Regions from separate parts of the Litorilituus sediminis genome, predicted to be linked through region 2. Evidence: predicted binding sites of a transcription regulator. Region 2 holds the regulator's gene; each other region holds the start of a gene.
The links. The regulator sigma-54, encoded in region 2, starts transcription at its own class of promoters, with help from an activator protein. The targets are predictions, from matches to a motif close to GTTGGCACGNNNNTNGNNT.
Positions count from the first base shown of each region.

Region 1: flgF (flagellar basal-body rod protein FlgF) is a predicted target of sigma-54. The motif match lies at 1,920-1,938, and genes of this name have one in related genera.
Region 3: glnA (glutamate--ammonia ligase) is a predicted target of sigma-54. The motif match lies at 1,516-1,534, and genes of this name have one in related genera.
Region 4: EMK97_RS12790 (PEP-CTERM sorting domain-containing protein) is a predicted target of sigma-54. The motif match lies at 1,398-1,416, and genes of this name have one in related genera.

Region 1 covers NZ_CP034759.1:1,252,093-1,255,310, reverse strand. Annotated here, with positions in the region: gene EMK97_RS05670 (flagellar hook assembly protein FlgD) at 1-230, shown strand, start outside; gene flgE (flagellar hook protein FlgE) at 339-1,748, shown strand; gene flgF (flagellar basal-body rod protein FlgF) at 1,976-2,719, shown strand; gene flgG (flagellar basal-body rod protein FlgG) at 2,761-3,218, shown strand, end outside.
Region 2 covers NZ_CP034759.1:2,995,983-2,999,200, forward strand. Annotated here, with positions in the region: gene ptsN (PTS IIA-like nitrogen regulatory protein PtsN) at 24-476, opposite strand; gene hpf (ribosome hibernation promoting factor) at 496-783, opposite strand; gene EMK97_RS13290 (RNA polymerase factor sigma-54) at 818-2,323, opposite strand; gene lptB (LPS export ABC transporter ATP-binding protein) at 2,386-3,144, opposite strand; gene lptA (lipopolysaccharide transport periplasmic protein LptA) at 3,131-3,218, opposite strand, start outside.
Region 3 covers NZ_CP034759.1:2,190,061-2,193,278, forward strand. Annotated here, with positions in the region: gene EMK97_RS09760 (DUF481 domain-containing protein) at 1-1,109, opposite strand, end outside; gene glnA (glutamate--ammonia ligase) at 1,580-2,986, shown strand.
Region 4 covers NZ_CP034759.1:2,879,708-2,882,925, reverse strand. Annotated here, with positions in the region: gene EMK97_RS12795 (c-type cytochrome) at 115-414, shown strand; gene EMK97_RS12790 (PEP-CTERM sorting domain-containing protein) at 538-1,323, opposite strand; gene prsT (XrtA/PEP-CTERM system TPR-repeat protein PrsT) at 1,520-3,218, opposite strand, start outside.

The DNA.
Region 1 (3,218 bases), 1.7 Mb from region 2:
TTGGTTTTGTCTGGAATGGGCAAATGGCCAATGGTGACCCAGCGCCAGCTGGCGCATACCGTTTTAGAATTGCCGGTCTTATTGACGGGCAAGCGTCAGAGTTACAAGCCATGACTTACCGTAAAGTTGATAGTGTTACGTTAGCAGGCGCAGGCGGTAATATTATGCTTAACCTAAATGGCGGCAATGCCATGGCATTAGCTGATGTGGTTGAAGTATCTGAAGGTTAAACAATTTTTCTAAGTAAGCAACAGCTTATTTAAAGACAACTAAGCAAATATTAATTCATGTACTTGCTTAGTTGTTAAAGAGCAGAATTTTTAAAAGAGGGTTAAATTATGTCATTTAATATTGCACTAAGCGGGTTAAACGCCTCGCAAAAAGATTTAGATGTGACATCAAATAATATTGCCAACGTGAATACCGTCGGTTTTAAAGAGTCGCGTGCTGAATTTGTTGATGTTTATGCCGCTTCATTATTGGCATCGGGTAAAACAAAAGTGGGTGATGGTGTATTAACCGCCGATGTTGCTCAGCAGTTTTCTCAAGGTAGTATTCAGTTTACTAACAACGCCCTTGATTTAGCGATTACTGGTAATGGCTTTTTTGCCACTGTGCCAGAGTTAGGTTCATTAGAAACCTCTTATACGCGTGCGGGTCAGTTTAAATTAAATGCGGATAACTTTGTTGTTAACTCACAAGGTGGTCACTTATTAGGTTTCCCTGTTAACTCTGATGGCTCTTCCGCTTCGGTGAGTTTAAGTACCGCTGAGCCAATTCGTATTCCTACATCGTCTGGTGCTCCTACGGCTACTAGCGAAGTTGATATTCGGATGAACTTACCGGCAGGTGATGCATATATATCAGGCGCACCTGGTAATTTTGATCCAGAAGATCCACTTACTTTTAATAACTCAACCTCAGTGACTATTTTTGACTCTTTAGGTGATAGTCATGTGATGACCTATTATTTTGTCAAAGATGATCCTACTGTTAACCCCAATCAATGGTTGATGTTTGCCGCGGTAGATGGGGTGCCAATCGATATTCAAGATCCAAATACTGATGCTATTGCAAATGGGCGAGTCGGTGGTGCAGCGTCAGGCCCATTATCTACTAGACCGTTGCCACCACCTAATGCCGGTAATTTTGGTTTGGTTGGCGCTAGGTTGGAGTTCACTAGTTCGGGTGACTTCATTGATCAATTCCCGCCATTAGCTGATGGTATAATAACGGAGCAGTTAGGTTCGACCATTCTTTCAAATGGTGCAGAATCTTCGCAAACTATTCAAATTGATTTTAACTTAGATCCTTTAGCGCCAAATCCAAATGAGCCAACTCAGTTTGCTTCTAACTTTGAAGTAACCGCATTGAACCAAAATGGTTTAGCTGTGGGGCGCTTAACGGGCATTGATATTGGCCCTGATGGCTTAGTACGAGCGACCTACAGTAATGGTACTTCAGAGCCTCTATCAAGAATCGCTTTAGTGAATTTTGCTAATGAACAAGGTTTAACGCAAATTGGTAATACCAGCTGGAAAGAAAGTATAGTTTCGGGTGAAGCGCTTGCTGGCGAAGGTGGTTCAGGCACTTTTGGTACTATTAACTCATCAGCGTTAGAGCAATCAAATGTAAACTTAACCACTGAGTTAATTGATTTGATTTCAGCGCAGCGTAACTTCCAAGCGAACTCGCGAGCGCTGGAAGTAGATAACCAGCTGAACCAAACCATACTACAAATCAGATAGTGATTTGAGCGCTATGTTATTATAGCGTTGAGCTTAAAATTAACTTAAGCGAACTTGTTAACTTGCCACTAAGGTTCCCTCTGCTTTAGTGGCATTTTTGTTTCTCTCTTCAGTAAAGCTCTGCAAAGCTCTACAACGTTTTTATTTCCCATCTCAGGTTAAGTATCTATTGTTGGCATTGCCTTTGCATTATCTATTGATATGAATTTTTTTATTAGGTAATGACCATGGATAAGATGCTTTATATCGCCATGAGTGGCGCTAAACAGAATATGCAGGCCTTATCAATTAATGCCAATAACTTAGCCAACGCCAAAACCACAGGCTTTAAGGCTGATTTAGCGCAAGCGAGAAGTATGCAAGCCTATGGTGAAGGTCAACCAACCCGTGTGTTTTCTATGACCGAGCGTGCTAGCCAAAATTTTGACTCGGGTGGTTTAATTAGTACGGGTCGCTCACTAGATATTGCTATTGAAGGTAAAGGCTGGCTTGCAGTGCAAGATGCTACAGGTGAAGTTGCCTATACTCGAAACGGACACTTACGTTTAACCGAAGAAGGCGCTTTAGAAACCAGTAATGGTCAATTAGTTGTCGGTGATGGTGGGCCAATTTACTTGCCGCTACCTGTAAATAATATCGAAATTACTCGAGATGGCACCATCATGGTTCAGCCTGAAGGTGCGCCAGCATCAGTACAAGAAGAAGCGGGACAACTGAAATTAGTTAACCCAGATCCTCGTATGCTTGAAAAAGGTAACGATGGTTTATTCAGACGAAAAGATGGTGTGCTTGAGCAGGCAGACATTACCGTCACAGTCATGGGCGGCAAGCTTGAGTCCAGTAATGTTAACCCAGTTAATGAAATGACAGAAATGATTGCCTTACAAAGACAATTTGAAATGCAATTGAAATTGATGAAAACCGCGGAAGAAATTGACTCTAGCTCATCTTCTTTATTACGTGCTTTCTAACTTAATTATCACTGAAAATTGATCAGTACACGAGGTGATTTATGAACCCAGCATTATGGATAAGTAAAACAGGATTAGATGCGCAAACTAAAGATATTGCGGTAATTTCTAATAACTTGGCAAATGCCAGTACTGTCGGCTTTAAGAAAAGCCGCGCAGTATTTGAAGACTTACTTTATCAAAACATTAACCAACCGGGCGGTAGAACTGCGCAAGATACTGAAGCGCCCTCTGGCTTAATGCTAGGTGCAGGTACTAAGGTAGTTGCTACGCAAAAAATTCATACCCAAGGGGATATGATCACCACAGATAATGCTCTTGATTTAATGGTACAAGGTGAAGGCTTTTTTGAAGTGTTAATGCCTGATGGTTCATCGGCTTATACCCGAAATGGTCAATTTACCATGGATGAAGAAGGCAATATGGTAACACCAGGTGCGGGTTATTTAATCCAACCTCAAGTGACTATTCCAGAAGATGCCTTAAGCATTATTGTTTC
Region 2 (3,218 bases):
ACCGTTAGTAATAGCAATTTAATTTAACTGGCTTGCTGGATAAGGTCATATAGCTGCTTATCGTTTGAGCATTTGCGCACTTGCTTAATAGTTTGTTTATTACTAAACAGTTTTGCAATACATTGCAAGGTTTCTAAGTGTTCTTGGCAGCTATCTTCTGGTACAAATAGGCTGATAAAGACATCAACATCGCGGTTATCTATGGCGTCAAAATCGATCGCTTTTTCGGTTGTAATAAGTACTGCGACCGCTTTATGACTATTGCTCAAGCGACCATGTGGAATAGCGATACCGTTGCCAATGCCTGTGCTACCCATTTTTTCTCTATCAAGTAAGCTATCGAGTAAGTCACTTGGATCAGCATTGCCTATTTCAACGGCTGCAAGCTGACAAATTTGTTCTAATAGGCGCTTTTTGCTTGTCACTGGAACTGCACAGGATGTGCAGTTCAGTGAAAGAATTTCTTGTAATTTCATAGTTTAAATAAGAAAGGAATTAGTGACTCGCTACTTTACCTTTGTGCTTAAGAATTTGGCGATCTAGCTTATCTACTAAGGTATCAATTGAGGCATACATATCAGCATTTACAGAAGACGCGAATACTTCACCACCCTTCATATGTACCGTTGCTTCTGCTTTTTGATCCAGTTTTTCTACAGTTAGAATAACGTGAACGTTATTAATTTGATCAAAGTGACGTTCTAATTTGGCAAATTTTGTATTGACGTATTCACGTAATGAGTCGGTAAGTTCAACATGATGACCTGAAAGATTAATTTGCATAAGTCGTATCCTTTTTTGTTTTTGAATTAGTGTTCTACAATAAACTTTTACGTTGATTTGACGGTGGGATTGCCAAAGACTCTCGGTACTTGGCAATGGTACGTCGCGCTACTTTAATGCCTTGTTCAGCAAGTAAATCAGCCATTTTACTATCACTTAATGGCTTGGCTGGTGTTTCGGCTAGTATCAGCTTTTTAATTAATGAACGAATGGCTGTAGATGAGCATTCGCCGCCATTTTCAGTGCTAACATGACTTGAGAAGAAATATTTTAGTTCGAATATACCTCTTGGCGTATGCATGTATTTTTGTGTGGTAACACGGGAAATAGTCGATTCATGCATATCAACGGCTTCGGCAATATCATTAAGCACCATAGGGCGCATAGCCTCTTCGCCGTGCTCTAAAAAGCCTTGTTGTCTTTGCACGATACAGTTCGATACTTTAAGTAAGGTATCGTTGCGTGATTCTAAACTTTTAATGAACCATTTCGCTTCTTGTAAATTAGCGCGAATAAATTGCCCATCAGTTGAAGACTTCATAGTTTTAGTCATGGCAGCATATTGCTGATTGATAGACAGTTTAGGTGCTGTGTCTGAATTAAGCTCAACAACCCAGCGACCATTTTTCTTTTCAACTGATACATCAGGGATAACGTATTGATCATCGCTTTTAATGACGGCATCGCCAGGTCTAGGGTTAAGGCTTTGAATTAAGCGCATAACTTCGCGTAGTTGATCTTCTTTAAGCTTAGTTTTACGCATTAATTGGCGATAATCGCGATTGCCTAATAAATCAATATGATCGTTAATGATTTGCTTACTTTCTTTTAAGTAAGGGGTCTCAGGATCAAATTGATTTAGCTGTATGGTTAAACATTCGGGAATTGAGCGTGCGGCAACGCCAATAGGGTCGAACATATTGATGCGTTTTAATACCGCTTCCACTTCATCAAGTTCAATGTCTTCTAAACCGACACTTTCAAGAATATCTTCGCTGGAAACCGTTAAGTAACCAGCATCATCAACCGCTTCTATGATAGCTGTTGCGATAGTTTTATCGGTATCTGTAAATGGAGTTAGCTCCATTTGCCATAATAAGTGATCTTGAATAGAGTCGGTGGTTTCCCCTTGATAGGTATAATCATCTGCAGGACTGCTGACAGCGCCTGTATTTGATACGCCTGCACTATAGCTTTCTTCCCAAGTGGTATCTATGTTTAACTCTTCAGGAATATCGCTTTTCTCCATGGCTTCAGTCGTGCTGATTTCATCAATACTGGCAATGGCTTCATCTGTATCCTTGCTACTGGTAATATCTGAGCTAGCTTCTGCGGAAAACGCTTCTTCTAAGTTATTCTGCTCGGAATTTACTTCCCCTTGTTGGCCTTCTTCAATTTCAAGCAAGGGGTTACTTTCAAGCGCTTCTTGGATTTCTTGTTGCAACTCTAACGTAGATAACTGCAACAGTTTTATTGCCTGTTGCAGTTGTGGAGTCATTGTTAATTGTTGTCCAATACGGAGCTGTAGTGTAGGGCGCATCTAGGTGTTACTTTTTCCTAATCTTATATTCTAATTCTTGTTGTCACACTTTACATTGCTAACTATAGCGTGAATTGTTCGCCAAGGTATACATCTCTTACCTTCTGATTAGCAAGAATTTGATCTGCATTGCCTTCTGCGATTATTTCTCCATGACTGACAATATAAGCGTGTTCACAAACGTCCAATGTCTCTCTAACATTGTGGTCAGTAATTAAAATCCCTATGCCTCTTTGCTTTAAGTGTATGATGATTTTTTTGATGTCGCCAACCGAAATTGGGTCAACACCAGCAAATGGTTCATCTAATAGGATAAATTCTGGATCAGCTGCCAGCGCTCTGGCGATTTCCACACGACGTCTTTCACCACCAGATAAGCTCATACCTAAGTTATCTTTTATATGACAGATATTAAATTCTTCAAGTAGGTGCTCTAACTTTTCAGACTTTTCTTGGCTAGAAAGGTTTTTACGCGTTTGTAAAATAGCCATAATATTTTCAGTCACGGTGAGCTTTCTAAATATAGAGGCTTCTTGCGGCAAATAGCCTATGCCTTGCCTAGCTCTTTCATGCATTGGCGCAAGTGTTACATCGTGATCATTGAGAATAATTTGACCATGATCGTTGGGCACTAAGCCGACAATCATATAAAAGGATGTCGTTTTTCCTGCACCGTTAGGGCCAAGTAAGCCAACAATTTGCCCTGATTCTACTTGCAAGCTAACGCTTTTAACTACCTGACGACTCTTGTAAGACTTGGCTAGGTTCGTTGCAATCAGTGTTGATTTACTATTGTGCGCTGATGAGCTATTGCTTGTCACTATTGTCGCCTTCTTTGTCTTGCTTTTCTTTCTTGGCTTGCTGCTTTTTAATGACGTTGGGCTGCAAAATAGTC
Region 3 (3,218 bases), 810 kb from region 2:
AGGCTAATAACTAAGCGATAATCATTCTGCTCAGGTACTATCCCATCGCCATCTTTCTTAGGCTTTTCGGTTCTATCAGCGTAAAAGGTTAAATCTAAGTCAAAATCACTGGTCAGCTCTACTTCTAAACCTGTTTCAAAATGATGAATCAACTCACCCGAGGCTTCATCAACAATTTGAATGCTATATGAAACATCATAATCAATGTCACGGGTAATTTCATAAGTAAAGTCTGTCCCTAATACTAAACCCGGTGAATATTCTGTATTACTTTCACCGTCTTCAACATCCTTAAAGTAGGTTTTTTGATAACTAGGACCAGCATTGATATCCCAGGTGGTCGTTTTGTTATCGACAAGATGATAACCCATAGCAATACCGTAGCGAATACGGCGATCAATATTTAAAAACTCATCAGAAAAATATTCAAAGTCCATTGCTCTTAAATACATCTTTTGACTAAAAAACCAGTCATAAGTTGAGGTTAACCTATCACTGTTAGCCGTAACTTTCTTTTCATTAGTATCTTGGTCTTTATATTTACTATAGTTGGCGGTGTAATCTGTTTTAAAGCGGCTGCTAGCGCTACGCCTTTGCATACCTGCGGTAAAGGTATAATCAAACTGTACGGTATTACCTTCACGCAAATTAATACCAATATTGGCATAGCCATCCCACAGATCACGTTCATTTTGTCCTGATGAAGCGATCGATAATAAATTCGCCAGCTCATAATGTCTTGTTTGGCCATTTTTTACTAAGCTTAATTTACCATCTTTTACCACTAAATAGCCCTCAGCAATCGTACCATCGAGCATTCGAATACTTTGCCAATTTTTACTGCGCAGCTCAGCAACATCTTCCCAATCAATCTTTTGAATATCTAACTCATCACTATCAAATTCTAACTCTTCATCATACATAGAAATGATATCACCCTTTAACCACTCATCTGAGCTAAGGCGAAGCCAATCATATTCTTGTTTAAAGATGGGGGTTGGTTTTTGCCAACTTGTCTGTTCGTCTTGAGCAAGACTCATTGACGGTAAAAATAATACACTTATCGCTATGGCCAGTACTTGCACTAGAGCCAAACCAACTTTATTCATGAAGAACTCCGTATTCTTAAAATTAAATTACGTCCTTACCGCAATAGCCTTAACAACTTACTCAAGCATTATAACAAGTTGGCTCTTTTAACCTAGTACCTTATAAAAATTAGCAGCTTAAAGAAGGTATGTTTTTAAACTGGGGAATTAATTGATTGCTTTGTCGTATCGTTAAGCCAAGGTTATTACTCCTGACTATTAACAGTCGCTTTATTAGCACGTCATTTTTACAAAACCTTTTTACAAAGCCTTTTTACAAAATATTGCAGCTAAATTAGAAACTTTGCTCTATAGTTAGCTGTCCAAGAACAAATAAAGTGCACCAATTAAAGGCGCAACAAGCACCATCTTGGTGCATTACCAATTAAGGTTTTCAGAAAAACCCTTATTAATCAAATGCATTTGTTCTGGCATGATTCTAGCTAATAGTGAATAAATAAATTTTAGACTAACACCACTGGAGAGACACAATGTCACAAGCAGTATTCGATTTAATTAAAGAGCACGATGTAAAATTCGTTGATCTTCGTTTCACTGACTCAAAAGGTAAAGAGCAACATGTTTCATTACCTCATCACCAAATTGATGAAGACTTTTTCGAAGACGGTAAAATGTTCGATGGCTCTTCAATTGCTGGCTGGAAAGGTATCAATGAATCAGACATGGTATTAATGCCTGATCCATCAACAGCTATCCTAGACCCTTTCACAGAAGCGGTTACCTTAAACATTCGTTGTGACATTGTTGAACCTGCAACAATGCAAGGCTATAGCCGTGACCCACGCTCTGTAGCACATCGCGCTGAAGAGTATATGCGTAGCACAGGCATTGCTGATACTGTATTAGTTGGTCCAGAGCCAGAATTTTTCGTATTTGATGATGTTAAGTTCCACACTGACATGTCTGGCTCTATGTACAAAATCGATGATAAAGAAGCGGCTTGGAATGGTGCAACGCATTATGAAGATGGCAACACAGGTCACCGCCCAGGCGTTAAAGGTGGTTACTTCCCAGTAGCACCAGTTGACTCTTCACAAGACTTACGTTCAGCTATGTGTTTAGTTATGGAAGATATGGGTTTAGTTGTTGAAGCTCATCACCATGAAGTTGCTACAGCGGGTCAAAACGAAATCGCTTGTCGCTTCAACACTATGGTATTAAAAGCTGATGAAGTGCAAATCTATAAGTATGTTGTCCATAACGTTGCTCATGCTTACGGTAAAACTGCTACCTTTATGCCTAAGCCATTAGTAGGTGATAACGGCACAGGTATGCACGTTCACCAATCTTTAGCTAAAGATGGCGTTAACTTATTCTCTGGTGATAAGTACGGCGGATTATCTGAAATGGCTTTATACTACATCGGCGGTATCATTAAGCACGCTAAAGCACTTAACGCTTTCACTAACGCTTCAACTAACTCGTACAAGCGTTTAGTTCCGGGCTTTGAAGCACCAGTAATGCTTGCTTACTCGGCACGTAACCGTAGTGCGTCAATTCGTATCCCAATTGTACCTTCACCAAAAGCTGCCCGTATTGAAGTTCGCTTCCCAGATCCATCAGCTAACCCATACTTAGCATTCTCAGCAATGCTTATGGCAGGTCTTGACGGTATCAAAAACAAAATCCACCCTGGCGATGCTATGGACAAGGATTTATACGACTTACCAGCTGAAGAAGCGGCTGCTATCCCACAAGTTGCATCATCACTTGAAGAAGCGTTAGATGCATTAGAAGCAGATAAAGAGTTCTTAATGGAAGGTGGTGTTATGGACAGCGATATGATCGATGCCTACATCGCTCTTAAGCGTGAAGAAGTTGAAACATTAAATTCAACTACGCACCCTGTAGAATTTGATATGTACTACAGCGTATAAACGCTAACGAAAACAATAGCTAAAAGCTCACTTCGGTGAGCTTTTTTTTGTCTTTTAAAGCAAATATTAAAAAACTACAGTCAATTTAAGCTCTTTGGTAACATTCATACCAAGTTGACTAAGTATTTGATCATTTAGCGAGAATTAAAAGGCTTATAGGCAAGGCGCTAATTGCAAAGAATGGTTATCCCTTGTTAAAATTAGCAACGCTGAATATAAGCCTTTTAAACTC
Region 4 (3,218 bases), 120 kb from region 2:
AAAAAGAGGACAGCTGACATTTATTTTCATATACTGGGCAATAGTATTTTACCAAGTAACACCATCGGCGTTGTAGGTGTTATTAATGTCCGATATATAAAGAGAGTGATTATTATGAAAAAACTAGTGCTTGCTGTTGCAGCAACTGTTGTTATGGCTTCACCTGCATATGCTGGTGATGCTGCTGAAGGAAAGAAAAAATCAACTATGTGTGCAGCATGTCACGGTACTGACGGTATCTCTATGGTTCCTATGTATCCTAACCTAAAAGGTCAAAAAGAAGCGTATTTAGTTAAGCAACTTAAAGACTTTAAATCAGGCAAGCGTAATGATCCTACTATGAAGCCTATGGTTATGGCGCTTACAGATGCAGATATGGAAAACCTTGCTGCTTTCTACGCCAATATGAAATAAGCAGTGCTTTCTGCTAATAATAAACCACTCATTTGAGTGGTTTTTTATTGCCTTTTTTATAATCAAGGCAAAAAAAAAGCCTCACTAAGTGAGGCTCTTAACAAACTAAAGAATAACTAAAAATTAAGCTTTCTTACGACGTTTAGCACCAGCTAAACCTAATAGACCTAAGCCTAAAATAGCTAAAGTGCTTGGCTCTGGAATTGTGTTACCGTTTGCTAAACCATTTGATGAACCGTACAAACCTTGGAAAATTACATTTGAACCAAAGCGAACATCAGAGCCTAATAACTGAGAGTCAGTATCAAAGTGATATGCAGCTGCACCACTAGTTACATCCCAAATTGAATCAATTGAACCCGCTGCTGGTGTAAAGCCTGCACCTTCTTGTAAAGATTTAAAAGATAGACCTAAAAATAAAGTACCATCTAAGGCATTGTTTGCATCAGCCTGACCTTGGATATTAGCATAATCAAAGTCTGCAGAGTCATCAAAATAAATATTGAAGTAACCTGAAGCTGCTGATGCTGCTAAATCAAATAGAGAACCATCAGTTAAGTCACCATCAAAAACTAAACCACCGAAGCTAAAAGTTAACTCACATGTAGCACACACAAATGGGCTTGTTGCAGCTGATTTGCCGTTAAAGGTAGTGATCTCACCAATACCTTGTAAAACAGAACCTACTGTACCTGGAACAACGGCATTGATATCAGTAGTACCTGGCGCAGATCCAGGAGGGTTTACATACCATTGAGTAAAATTCCCTGAAGAAATAAAGTCATTGGCTGTTAATGAAGCGAAATCTGGATCCCAAGTAACGCCACCAATAGTAATCTCATCTGCTGAAGCTGAAAAACCAGCTAAGGCCACAACCGATGCTGCGACTATTTTCTTAAATGTATTCATTTTTCATCCTTAAAGTTAACTAATGCTGTTAATCAATGTTTATTAGATAAATTAAATTTTTACTATTGCCAATAAAGCATCATCCATGCCAACATTAAAAAACACCAGCAAAACAACATCTTAATAAAAAACAAAGTCATCTACTTATCAAAGGTGTAAAATAGTCTGACAACACTAAAGTGCAAATTATACTGAGTTAATTTTGCGAATGCTCAAGGTGCTTTAAGGCACTATCTAGGTGATCTTTCACTGCTTTATCCTGTGAACCCGCCGCAATCGCCCGCTGTAAATAGTCAATAGCCTGCTTATATTGCTTGTCTTCAGATAAAATCACGCCATAACTCGCTAAAATAGCAGAATTCTCAGGCTGTACTTTATAGGCTTTCCCTATGTTTTCTAGTGCTTGAGTCATTTGCCCTAACTTATATTGATTCCACGCCAAGTTATTAAGAATTAAAGGATCTTTAGGTAAAAAATCATGCAGTATCTGGTAGTGTTTTACCTTCTCAGCTCTTTGCTCATTACTGAATAACTCAATTAACAATAAACGTATTTTGACATCGCTAGGCTGACGCACTAAATATTCTTCAAGTAGTGCTACAGCTTCTTGCGCTTGGCCATTAAACTTCAATGCCCTTGCCAATCTAACGGCATTAACGCCATTTGCTTCGCCCTCATACAAAGAGGCATATGACTCTATGGCCTTAGCATAATCTCGCTCATATAGTGCTATATCACCCGATGCGGCATCAAGTAAGCTGTGCTGTACTTTCTGCTCTTGTAATGTTGTTAATACATTTTTCGCTTGTGCCACTTGCTTACTCTGACTGGCAAAATAAGCATATAAAATTAATGCTCGAGTATTCTCTGGGTAAAATTCAAGCAATTGCTGACTTACCTGAAATGCTTGTTCGATATTATTGAGCATTTCAAAACTACTCATATAACGTAGATTCAAAATGTAATGAGAATTATCGAGCACTAACCCTGATGCATAAGCTTTGTTAGCAAGATTGAATGCTTTTTGTTCTAGATAATTATCACCCAAAATTAACCAATACGCTGGCGTTGTAGCAAGGTTTTCAGCTTTAGCTTTTAATACGCTTTGTGCTTTATCCAATTGATTATTATGTTTATATATTTGAGCTAAGGTGATGATTTGCTCTATGGTTTTTTCATCAGGTAAAGTCTCAAGATAGTGAATAGTCTTTTCCGCATAATCAGCTACCGTAGATAATTCTATCAAAGCAGCCAAACCACCTTTATGGTTTGGTGAAAACTTTAATAAATCATGCAATTGCATAAAAGCAGATTCGTATTGCTCGGTATGAATAAAAAGTTGTACTAAGCTATATATGCTACCAATATCACTTGGTTTAGATACTAAGCTTTGCTTAAATTTTTCAATAGCCAATTCAGGCTTTTGCTTAGCGATATGGATATGACCATAAATCTTGTCTGCTAAATGTGCATCATCTTCCTGAGCTTGAAAACGTTCTGCGATCTCCGCTGCTTTATCATATTCAGCAAGTTTTATGTATTCTAGCGCTAATCGTAGGTCAACATCTGATAGTTGCAGCGTTAATAAACTAGCATTTTCAATAAGTGCTATACCAGCTTTATTATCACTAGCTAGCATGCTTAAACCTTCATTGGCTAGGCGTATCGCTTCTTGTTCTTTGATAGCAGACATTTCACTGTTTTTTGCTAGGTCATCCAGCAAAGCAATATCTTCAAACCTAAAACCTTCAAGCTCATTTAACTGTACATTCTGCTTGGTTTCATAACCCAATTTAAATCGAGTAATCAATAATAACTTAGTAATTGGATGATCCGCTGAAAACTTATGCTCAACAACATTCAAATGTGCATATGTTTGCTCAATATCATTTAAA